2 regions of the Stenotrophomonas geniculata genome follow, and region 1 is predicted to be linked to the other one. Evidence: predicted binding sites of a transcription regulator. Region 1 holds the regulator's gene; the other holds the start of a gene.
The links. Region 1 encodes FliA, which starts transcription of late flagellar genes. Its sites were predicted from a motif close to TAAAGTTTNNCNNNCNNNGGCCGATAA; they were not measured.
Positions count from the first base shown of each region.

Region 2: the regulator FliA is predicted to act here: its motif matches at 2,697-2,723, upstream of RI032_RS14070 (methyl-accepting chemotaxis protein).

Region 1 covers NZ_CP140571.1:4,286,521-4,291,586, reverse strand. Annotated here, with positions in the region: gene RI032_RS19840 (chemotaxis protein CheA) at 1-1,743, opposite strand, end outside; gene RI032_RS19835 (protein phosphatase CheZ) at 1,746-2,351, opposite strand; gene cheY (chemotaxis response regulator CheY) at 2,351-2,743, opposite strand; gene RI032_RS19825 (RNA polymerase sigma factor FliA) at 2,801-3,544, opposite strand; gene RI032_RS19820 (MinD/ParA family ATP-binding protein) at 3,541-4,428, opposite strand; gene flhF (flagellar biosynthesis GTPase FlhF) at 4,415-5,066, opposite strand, start outside.
Region 2 covers NZ_CP140571.1:3,073,873-3,078,938, forward strand. Annotated here, with positions in the region: gene RI032_RS14050 (adenylosuccinate synthase) at 1-177, shown strand, start outside; gene RI032_RS14055 (hypothetical protein) at 305-967, shown strand; gene RI032_RS14060 (peptidoglycan DD-metalloendopeptidase family protein) at 903-1,553, opposite strand; gene RI032_RS14065 (L,D-transpeptidase family protein) at 1,558-2,517, opposite strand; gene RI032_RS14070 (methyl-accepting chemotaxis protein) at 2,753-4,876, shown strand; gene RI032_RS14075 (hypothetical protein) at 5,015-5,066, opposite strand, start outside.

The sequences.
Region 1 (5,066 bases):
TTTCGGCAGCGGCTTGATGACCACTTCCTCCCGCCCGCGCACCTGGTCCACGACCAGCCCGAAGCGCGCTTCGCCGGCCTGCAGCACCACGATGGTCAGCAGGGGCGAGGCGGCGGGCGTCACATCCAGCCACTGGCGCAGATCGACCAGCGGCAGGGTGTGCGAGCGCCGATCGAGCACGGCACGGCCATCGAACCAGCCCAGCGACGTGCGCGGTGCGTGCAGCACTTCCATCACGCGCGCCAGCGGTAGCGCGTAGACGTCCTCACCGGCCTGAACCAGCAGGGTCGGCAGGATCGCCAGGGTCAGCGGCACGCGGATCAGGAAGCGGCTGCCACGGCCCAGCTCCGACTGGATCTGGATCTGGCCGCTCAGTTCGCGGATGCGTGACTGCACCACGTCCATGCCGACGCCGCGGCCGGAGATGTCGGTGACCTGCTGCTTGGTCGAGAAGCCGGGCAGGAACACCAGGTGCAGGCATTCCTCGCTGCTCAGGCGCGCGGCCGCCTCCGGATCGATCAGGCCCTTCTCGCGTGCCTTGGCACGCAGCTTTTCGGGGTCGATGCCGGCGCCATCGTCCTGCACCTCGATGCTGACGTAGTCACCTTCCTGCTGCGCCGACAGCCGCACGTGGCCCATCCGCGGCTTGCCCTGCGCCTCGCGCAGGTCGGGCATTTCCACGCCATGGTCGATGGCGTTGCGGACCAGGTGCACCAGCGGGTCGGCCAGCGCTTCGACCAGGTTGCGGTCGAGCTCGGTCTCGGCGCCGATCAGTTCCAGGTCCACTTCCTTCTTCAGCGAGCGGGCGACGTCGCGGGCCACCTTGGGGAAGCGGGAGAAGACCTTGCCCACCGGCTGCATGCGGGTACGCATCACCGCCGACTGCAGGCGGGCCGTGGCGATGTCCAGGGTGGACACGGCGCGGTCCAATTCTTCATCGCGCAGGCGTGCACGCAGGGTCTTGAGCCGATTGCGTGACAGCACCAGTTCGCCGATCAGGTTGACGATCGCGTCCAGGCGCTTGGTGTCTACGCGTACGGTATGTTCGGCCTCGGCCAACGGCTTGGCGGCCGGCTTTGCCACCGGTGCCGGTGCGGCGACCGGGCGCGGGGCTGCAGCCGGCGCCGGTGCCATGGCGGCAGCAGGCTTGGTGCCCGGTGCGGCGCCACCGTGCAGCTGGTCGAGCAGGGCTTCGAACTCGTCTTCGCTGATCAGTCCGTCGTCGGCCTTCTTCGCCGGTGCAACCGCGGTCGGCGCGTTGCCACCATGCAGCTGGTCGAGCAGGGCCTCGAATTCGTCGTCGGTGATCAGGTCGCTGCCACCCGCGGCGGGTGCTGCTGCGGCGGCGGGTGCCGCCACGGCACCGCCGTGTACGTCGAACTGGGCGATCAGGTCCGGCGGTGCATAGCCCGGCTCGGTGCCGGAGGAAACTGCATCCAGCATCGACTGCAGGTAGTCCAGCGATTGCTGGGCCGCGTCGAAGTGATGGGCCTGCAGCACCGCCTGGCCGGCACGCGCGGCGCCCAGCGCTTCTTCAGCGGCATGGCACAGCTCGACCATGGCGGTGACGCCGAGGAATCCGGCGCCGCCCTTGAGCGTGTGATAGCCGCGGAACACCGCGTTGAGCTGATCGCTGTCCTGCGGTGCCTGCTCCAGCGACACCAGCTGTTCGCCGAGGCGATCCAGGATTTCCTGTGCCTCGATGATGAAATCGGCAGTGATGTCGTCGGATACCGCGCTCATGCTTACAGCCCCAGATCCGACAACAGGTCGTCGGCGTCGTTCTGCGAGACCGCGTGGCGGTCCAGTCCCTTCAGTGCCGGCCCGGCCAGTTCCGGGTCGGTGCGATGCTGTTCCGGTGGCAGGCCGAGTGCGCCGAAGCCTTCGTGCACGCGGCGGACGATACCCACCACGCGACGGATGATCTGCCCGGTCAGGTCCTGGTAGCTCTGGGTCAGGGCGATCTCGGTCAGGTTGTGGCGGATGCGCTCGAGCTGCGCGTCCTGGCCCGGCTGCAGGCCTTCGGCGCGCAGCTGTTCGGTCAGGCTGCGGCATTCCTCGGCCAGGTCCAGGGTGCGGTGCGTGGCCTGCTCGGTCATCGCCACCACGTGGTCCAGGCGCGCGCAGGCATCGTCCAGTTCCCCGGCTTCGCTCGGCACGGTCGGCAGTTCACCCAGCGCCTGCCCCAGTTCGCGGGCCAGCCGCGAGAGCCCACTCATCATCGGCTGCGTGCGCAGCGCGACCAGTCCGTCGATGCGCTGCCGCCAGGCGGCTTCGTCACCGGACTCGAGTGCGTCCAGGGCCTCCTGCAGGCGCAGGGCGAGGGCGCTCTTGTCGACCGTGGTATCCATCAGGCGCTGGCCGCCAGGCGTTCGAAGATCTTGCCGAGCTTCTCTTCCAGCGTCTGCGCGGTGAACGGCTTGATGATGTAGCCGTTCACGCCGCTCTGGGCGGCTTCGATGATCTGTTCACGCTTGGCTTCCGCGGTGACCATCAGCACCGGCAGGGTCTTCAGCTTGGCATCGGCACGGATCGCCTTGAGCAGCTCGATGCCGGTCATCACCGGCATGTTCCAGTCGGTGACCACGAAATCGAACGGCTGGCTCTGCAGCAGCGACAGCGCGGCATGCCCGTCCTCGGCTTCGGCGGTATTGGTGAAGCCCAGATCGCCCAGCAGGTTCTTGACGATTCGACGCATGGTCGAGAAGTCGTCGACGATCAGGATGCGCATGTTCTTGTTCAAAGCAGAATTCCTTTGTTGTTCATTCCGGACGGCCGGGGGCAGCCGCCTCGGGGATGTTCATTCTTCGAGGCCGGCGTCGGCGGCCTCGAACAGCTTCAGCCGGCCACGCAGGCGCAGTACCGCCTGGCCGTGGATCTGGCAGACCCGCGACTCACTCACGCCGAGCACCGCGCCGATCTCCTTCAGGTTCAGTTCCTGCTCGTAGTACAGCGAGAGCACCAGCTGTTCGCGCTCGGGCAGGTGGCCGATGGCCTTGCCCAGCTCGCGGCCGAACTCGCCGCGCTCCAGCACCTGCTGCGGGGTCGGGCCGCCTTGGGCCACGGTGTCCAGCTCGCCCTGGTCCTCGATGCGCGATTCAAGACTCAGCACCTGGCCACGGGCAGCGTCTTCCATCAGCCGCAGGTACTCGGGCAATGGCATCTCCATCGCGGCGGCCACTTCGGTGGCGCTGGCGGCACGGCCACTGCTCTGTTCCAGGCGGCGGATGGTGGCGGCGGCATCACGTGCACGGCGGTGCACCGAGCGCGGCACCCAGTCGCCACGGCGGATCTCATCGATCATCGAACCGCGGATGCGGATCGAGGCGTAGGTCTCGAACGAAGCCCCCTGGTCGGCGTCATAGCTGCGCGAGGCTTCGATCAGTCCCATCATGCCGGCCTGGATCAGGTCGTCGACCTCGACGCTCGCCGGCAGGCGTGCGGCCAGGTGGTGGGCGATGCGCCGCACCAGGTCCGAATGCTGGGCGATGACCTCGTTGGCCGCCGTGCGCTGGACTTCCCGGTACTGGGCTGCGCCTTTCATGCGGCCACCCCGCGCTGCTTGAGGATGCGTTCGAGGAAGAACTCAACGCCGCCGCGCGGTTCGGTCGGCGCCTGCCAGCGTGCGGTGCGACGGGCAATCTCGGTGATCGCCAGCGCGGCCGGGCTGGACGGGTAGGCCTTTACCACTGGCTGCTGGCGCTGCACCGACAGGCGCAGCCAGTCATCCTGCGGCACACAGCCCAGATAGTTCAGCGAGACATCGGCGAGGAATTTCTCGCAGACCCGGGTCAGCTTTTCGTACAGCACGCGGCCCTCGTTGGGGTCGCGCACCATGTTGGCCACCACCTGGATGCGGTCCACGCCGCGTTCGCGCGACAGCACCTTGATCAGCGCGTAGGCGTCGGTGATCGAGGCCGGCTCGTCACAGACCACCACCACGGTGTCCTGCGCGGCCTGGCAGAAGGTCAGCACGCCATCGGTGATGCCGGCGGCGGTGTCCACCACCATGATGTCCAGTTCGCGTTCCAGTTCGGAGAACACGTTGACCAGGCCGACGTGCTCGGCCGGGGCCAGCTCGGCCATGTGGCGGCGACCGGACGCGGCCGGGACCACCAGCACGCCGTTCGGGCCTTCGACGATGACGTCATCCAGCGTGCAGCGGCCGGCGACCAGATCGGCCAGGGTAAAGGTGGGGTTCAGGCCCAGGATCACGTCGATGTTGGCAAGGCCAAGGTCGGCGTCCAGCAGCAGCGTGCGCTTGCCCATGCCGGCCAGCGCCACGGCCAGGTTGGCCGAAACGTTGGTCTTGCCCACGCCGCCCTTGCCGCCAGTGACGGCAATGGTGCGCACAGGGCCGAGCGGCTCGCTGCGGGTGGCCGACAGCGGGAAGGTCTTGGTCAGCTTGGCGTACTCACGCGACGGCATGGTTCAACTCCGGGTTGCAGGGCATATCGGCCGCGCGGCGCAAATCTTCAAGGCGAAGTACGAGATTGGCCGCACTGGCCCGGTGCAGGTCCTCCGGAACGTCCTGGCCATCGGTCACCCAGGTGATCGGCAGGGCATGGTCCACGGCCACCGACAGGGCGTTGCCGAAGCGGCCGGTCTCGTCCAGCTTGCTCAGCACCAGACCCTGCAGGTTGGCGGCACCGAAGCGGCGGACCACCTCGTCCATGTCGCCGAAGCTGGTATTGGCCGGCAGCACCAGCAGGGTGCGCACCTGGCGGGCGGCACGCAGCCACTGCAGCTGGGCGGCCAGCGCGCGGTCGCGCGGGCCCAAGCCGGCGGTGTCGATCAGCACCAGCTTGTAGTCCTTCAAGCGTTCCAGCAGCTGGTCCAGGTCGGTGCCACTGTTGGCCTCGTGCACCGCGATGCCGAGCTGGCGGCCGTAACCGTACAGCTGCTCGCGGGCGCCGATGCGGGTGGTGTCGGTGGTGACCAGGGCCACATCACGCGGCGCGTGCTTCTCGGCGAAGCGCGAGGCCAGCTTGGCGATGGTGGTGGTCTTGCCGGCGCCGGTCGGGCCAACCAGGGCGATCACGCCGCCTTCTTCCAGCGGGTCGACC
Region 2 (5,066 bases), 1.2 Mb from region 1:
CTGGAGTTCCCGGGCTGGAGCGAGAACACCCACGGCATCACCCACTGGGACGACCTGCCGCCGGCCGCACGTGCCTACCTGCGTTCGCTGGAAGAGCTGGCGGGTTGCCCGATCAGCATCGTCTCCACCGGCCCGGACCGCGACCACACCATGGTCTTGCAGGATCCGTTCGCCTGAGTGCGTGACCGGTAGCGCTGGGCCATGCCTGGCGTCGCAGAAGGAAGAAGCCCCGCGAACGCGGGGCTTTTTCGTTACTGTGTTGCCAGTGCCGGCGAGGAAGCGAAGCGATGACCAGGATGTCAGCGTGAAAGGCGAGACCGTGGTGCGGGTCACCCTGTGGGTGTTGTGGAGCCTGTGGGGCATCGCCTGCGCGGTTCTGGCGCTCGGCGCCATCGCCAACCATCTGGCCTCGCGTACCCAGACCCTGCCGCTGCTGCTCAGCCCCGGCGCGACGGCCGAGGTGACGGTCTACCGCTTCATTGATGACCAACTGCGGCTGCGACTGCGGTATGCCGCAGACGGTACTGAGGCTGACCCTGAAGTGCTGCTGCGCATCGACACTCCCACCGATCATGGGGACTTCCGCGCAGGAGAGCGTTCGGGAGTGGCCGGGCAGGGTATCAACCGCAGGCTGGCATCGGTTGAGTCCAGCGGGCTCATGGCGTCCTGCTTTGGATATGGCCGCGGTGATGCATTGCCACGCGGACGCTCATGGCTGCGGGTAACCGTACTGGAGGTGGACCCGGCGCTGGCGGGCAGGGCGGCCGTGATCGAACTGCAGCCCCCGCTGGACCTGCTGAAGCTGACCGACCTGGATTACGTCTGGCTGTGGCCGTTCTTTTTCTGGAAGGTGGCGGCACTGTTCCTGCTGATTCCCGGGGGTGCGTTGGCGGTGTTCACGTTCACCTTGCGGCGCTGGCAGCGCCGGGCGTCGAAGCAGCCGATTTCAGCAGCGGATACGGATTGATCGATTCCCCCTTCCACCACTGCTTCTCCGGCCCCAGTACGTGTACTTCGAAATGCAGGTGCGGGGCCTCCGCGCTGGCATTGCCAGTGCTGCCCACATAACCAATCACATCCCCGCGTTTGATCATCTGCTTTTCGCTCAGGCCATCGGCATAGCGCTGCAGGTGCGCGTAGTAGTAGCACCAGCGTCCGCTGGGCTCGAACTGGTAGATGGTCAGCCCACCGCGCTTGCTGTCGAACAGCTTCTCCACCGTGCCGTCGGCCACCGCCAGCACCGGCGTACCGGCATCGGCCATGATGTCGATCGCATCGTGCACGCGGCCCTCGCTGCGTGCATCAGTGAAGGTGTCGCGCAGTTGAGAGGGCAGTACCCCCTGCACCGGCAGCAGCAGGGTGCCCGAGGCTGCGTCGATGCCAGTCGGTGCCGTCGCGCGCGGCGCGGCAGCTTGCATCGACGGCGTTGTGGCCACGCTGGGCTGCGCTGCAGGAGTGGACGCGGCCACGAATTCGCCAGCATCGCGGCGCAGCCACCAGCCCAGTCCCACACCCAGCAGCACGCCCAGCACGATCAGCTGCGAAAAACGCATCGGCTCACTCCTGCATCACCACGGGGACGGAGGTATCCACCGCATCGGCCACGCGCAGCGCATCCCAGTTGGTCATGCGTACGCAGCCATGCGATTCGGTCTTGCCGACATGGCCCGGTACCGGCGTTCCGTGGAGGCCATAGTGGGGCTTGGACAGGTCGATCCAGACCCGGCCGACCGGATTGTTCGGGCCTGGCGGCAGCGTGGCTTTCTTCTCGCCTTTGCGCGCATCCCAGAACAGCTTGGGGTTGTAGTGGAACGGCGGGTCGCGATATACGCCGAGAATCTTCCATTCACCGATCGGCAGCGGATCATGCTGGCTGCCGGAAGAGACCGGCACCTGCGCGGTCACCTTGCCCTGCGCATCCAGCAGCTGCAGGGTGGAATCGGACTTGTCGACCACGATCTTCGCCGCCTTCGGCAATGCAGCCGGTGCGATGTTGGGCACCTGGATGCGGCTGCCGGCCTTGGCTAGATCGACGCCGGGGTTGAGCGCCTTCAGCAATGCCGGCGACGCATGGAAACGCTCTCCCAGTGATTCCTCGACGCTGCTGTAGCCCAGTGCCTTCAGCTTTGCCTGCGCGGCGGGCGTCTTCGGAACGGCGATGAACGGCCCGGCCACGTCCTCGGCGGTCAACGTGTAACTGGCAAGCGGCGTGGTCGCATCGGCCTGCAGTGCTTTCCAGGTGGCATCGTCCAGCTCTCCGCTCACTGTCAGGCCGTGGGCCGCCTGGAAGCCTGCCACGGCCCGGCGCTGATTGCTGCCGACCTCACCGTCGATCTCGCCCGGGGAGAAATTGGCGCGATCCAGAAGCACCTGGGCGTGCAGTGGCGAGCGCGTCGCGGTATCGGGTCCGGTCTTCTCGGCAATGGGCTCCGGCAGCTGGACCGGCGGCGGCACCTGCGCGAAGGCGGGGGACATCAGCAAGGACAGGGCGAGGAGGGCGGGGCGACATACGGGCATGGAGATCTCCGGCAGATGGCAGCTCCACCCTGCCCGGAGAGGCTGCGCAGCCCCCGTGAAAGCAACCTGATGCCGGCATGAGCAGTGCGGTCCCGGCGGGCGGTTGGACCTTGCCGCAGAAGCGCGGCGCGTGGCCTCACCAAGGTGAACGGCTGCCGACGCGCGTGCGTGTTGCCGATCAAGATTGCCGGTGGCACGGCCGATAGGGGCGCATCCCCCCGTTTTGGATGTACCGATGAACTACTTGAGGAATGTCAGGGTTGCCTGGCGTCTTGGGCTGGGCTTTGGCCTGCTGTTGTTGCTGGTTGCCGCCGTGGTGGCCACCGGCGCCACCGCCAGTGTCGTGCAGAAGCGCGCGATGCAGCAGGTGGTCGACGTCAGCGTGACCAAGGTGCGTCTGTTGTCGCAGATGCTCGATGCCAACAACCAGATGATGGTGGTGCGCCGCGAGATGCTGATCCGCCAGGGCGAAGACCGTGGCCACGACGAGCAGCGCATCGCCGATCTGGTCAAGCGTTATGAGGCCAGCTGGACCGCCTATCAGGCACTACCGGGTGATGCGGAGGGCAAGGCCATCGCGGAAACCATCGCGGCCAAGCGCGCCATCGCGCGCCCGCTCAACAAGCAGACCAGCGAACTGATGGAGCAGGGCGACTACCCGGGCGCCGTGGCGCTGACCCTGGGCCCGGTGCAGGAAGCGGCCAATGGCTGGAACAAGGCGCTGTCCGACGGCGTGGACTTCGAAGAGAAGGAAAGCCGCGATGCAGCCGCCGAGGCGATCAGGCTGGGCGAGCGCAGCCTGCTGCAGCTGCTGGTGCTGGGCGGCGTCGCACTGCTGGTCGGCATCGGCGCCTCGGTGATGATCGGCCGCAGCCTGACCGGCCCGCTGGCCCGCGCGGTGAACCTGGCCGAACGGCTGTCCAAGGGCCAGCTGGACCAGGAGTTCCGTCTGGGTGGCCGTGATGAGCTGACCCAGCTTGGCGAGGCGATGGCCAGCGTGCGGCAGAGCGTGCAGGCGGCGATCGGCGCGCAGCTGCAGATGGCCGAACAGCATGAGGCGGGCGCGATCCGCTATCGCATGGACGCCAGTGCGTTCCCTGGCGATTTCGGCCGCATGGTGCAGGCGACCAACAGCCTGGTCGAATCGCACGTGCAGGTGGAACTGCTGATGGCTGAAGTGATGCAGCGTTACGCCATCGGTGACCTCAGCCGCGACCTGCCGGACTACCCGGGCGAGAAGGGCACGCTGACCCGCACCCTGGCCGCGGTGAAGCAGAGCCTGATGGCGATCAACGCGCAGATCGATGAACTGGCCCGCGCCGCGCGTGCCGGTGATTTCAGCATGCGTGGCGATGCCACTGCGTTCCAGTTCCAGTTCAAGGCGATGGTCGAGCACCTCAACGGCATGATGGCCAGTTCGCAGTCCAGCATTGCCGACGTCTCCGACGTGCTGCGCGCGATCTCGCACGGCGACCTGACCGCACGCATGGATGGCGAGTACGACGGTGTGTTCGCCCGCATGCGCGACGACGCCAACACCACCACTGCGCAGCTGACTGGCATCGTGCGGGGCATCCAGGTGGCTGCCGACAGCATCAACAACGCGGCGCAGGAACTGGCCGCCGGCAACAACGACCTGTCGCGCCGCACCGAGCAGCAGGCCGCCAATCTGGAAGAAGCGGCCGCATCGATGGAGGAACTGACTTCCACCGTACGCCAGAACGCCGAGCTGGCACGTCAGGCCGACAGCGAAGCGCATGCCGCCGGTGCCGCGGTGCGCGAGACCGAGCAGGCGATGGCACAGATGGCATCGGTCATGGGCGAGATCGATCAGTCGTCGGCTCGCATCTCGGAGATCTCCACGGTGATCGACGGCATCGCGTTCCAGACCAACATCCTGGCGTTGAATGCTGCAGTGGAAGCTGCGCGCGCAGGCGAGCAGGGCCGTGGTTTTGCCGTGGTCGCCAGCGAAGTGCGCACGCTCGCGCAGCGTGCCGGTGTCGCCGCCAAGGAGATCAAGGAGCTGATCGAAGACGCCGCTGCCAAGGTGAAGAGTGGCCTGGCGGTGACCGTTGAATCGGAAGCCGCGATCGCGCGCGTGGCCCAGGCCAGCTCGCGCACCACCCAGCTGATGAGCGACATCGCAGCGGCCAGCAAGGAACAGGCCGCCGGCATCGAGCAGGTCAACCAGGTGGTGGTGCAGATGGATCAGGTGACCCAGCAGAACGCCGCGCTTGTGGAAGAAGCCACTGCGGCGAGCCGCGCGCTGGAAGAACAGGCGCATGCACTGACCACGTCGGTGGCGGTATTCAAGGTAGAAGGCGCGGCGGTCTCTGCTGTGCCCCGTCGCGCAGCCTGAGCGGGCAGTGCAGCGACAGGAATACGGCCGCCTTGAGCGGCCGTATTTCGCTGGAAGGAGCCCGTCTACTGCTGAAGGCCGTGCTGACGCAGCCGAAGTTGCCGCATGGATGAGGACGCTCCCCCCCTGACCGACGCTTCAGGCGCGCGCACGCGTACGCGTACGCGCAGCTTTCTTCGCCGCCGCCTTG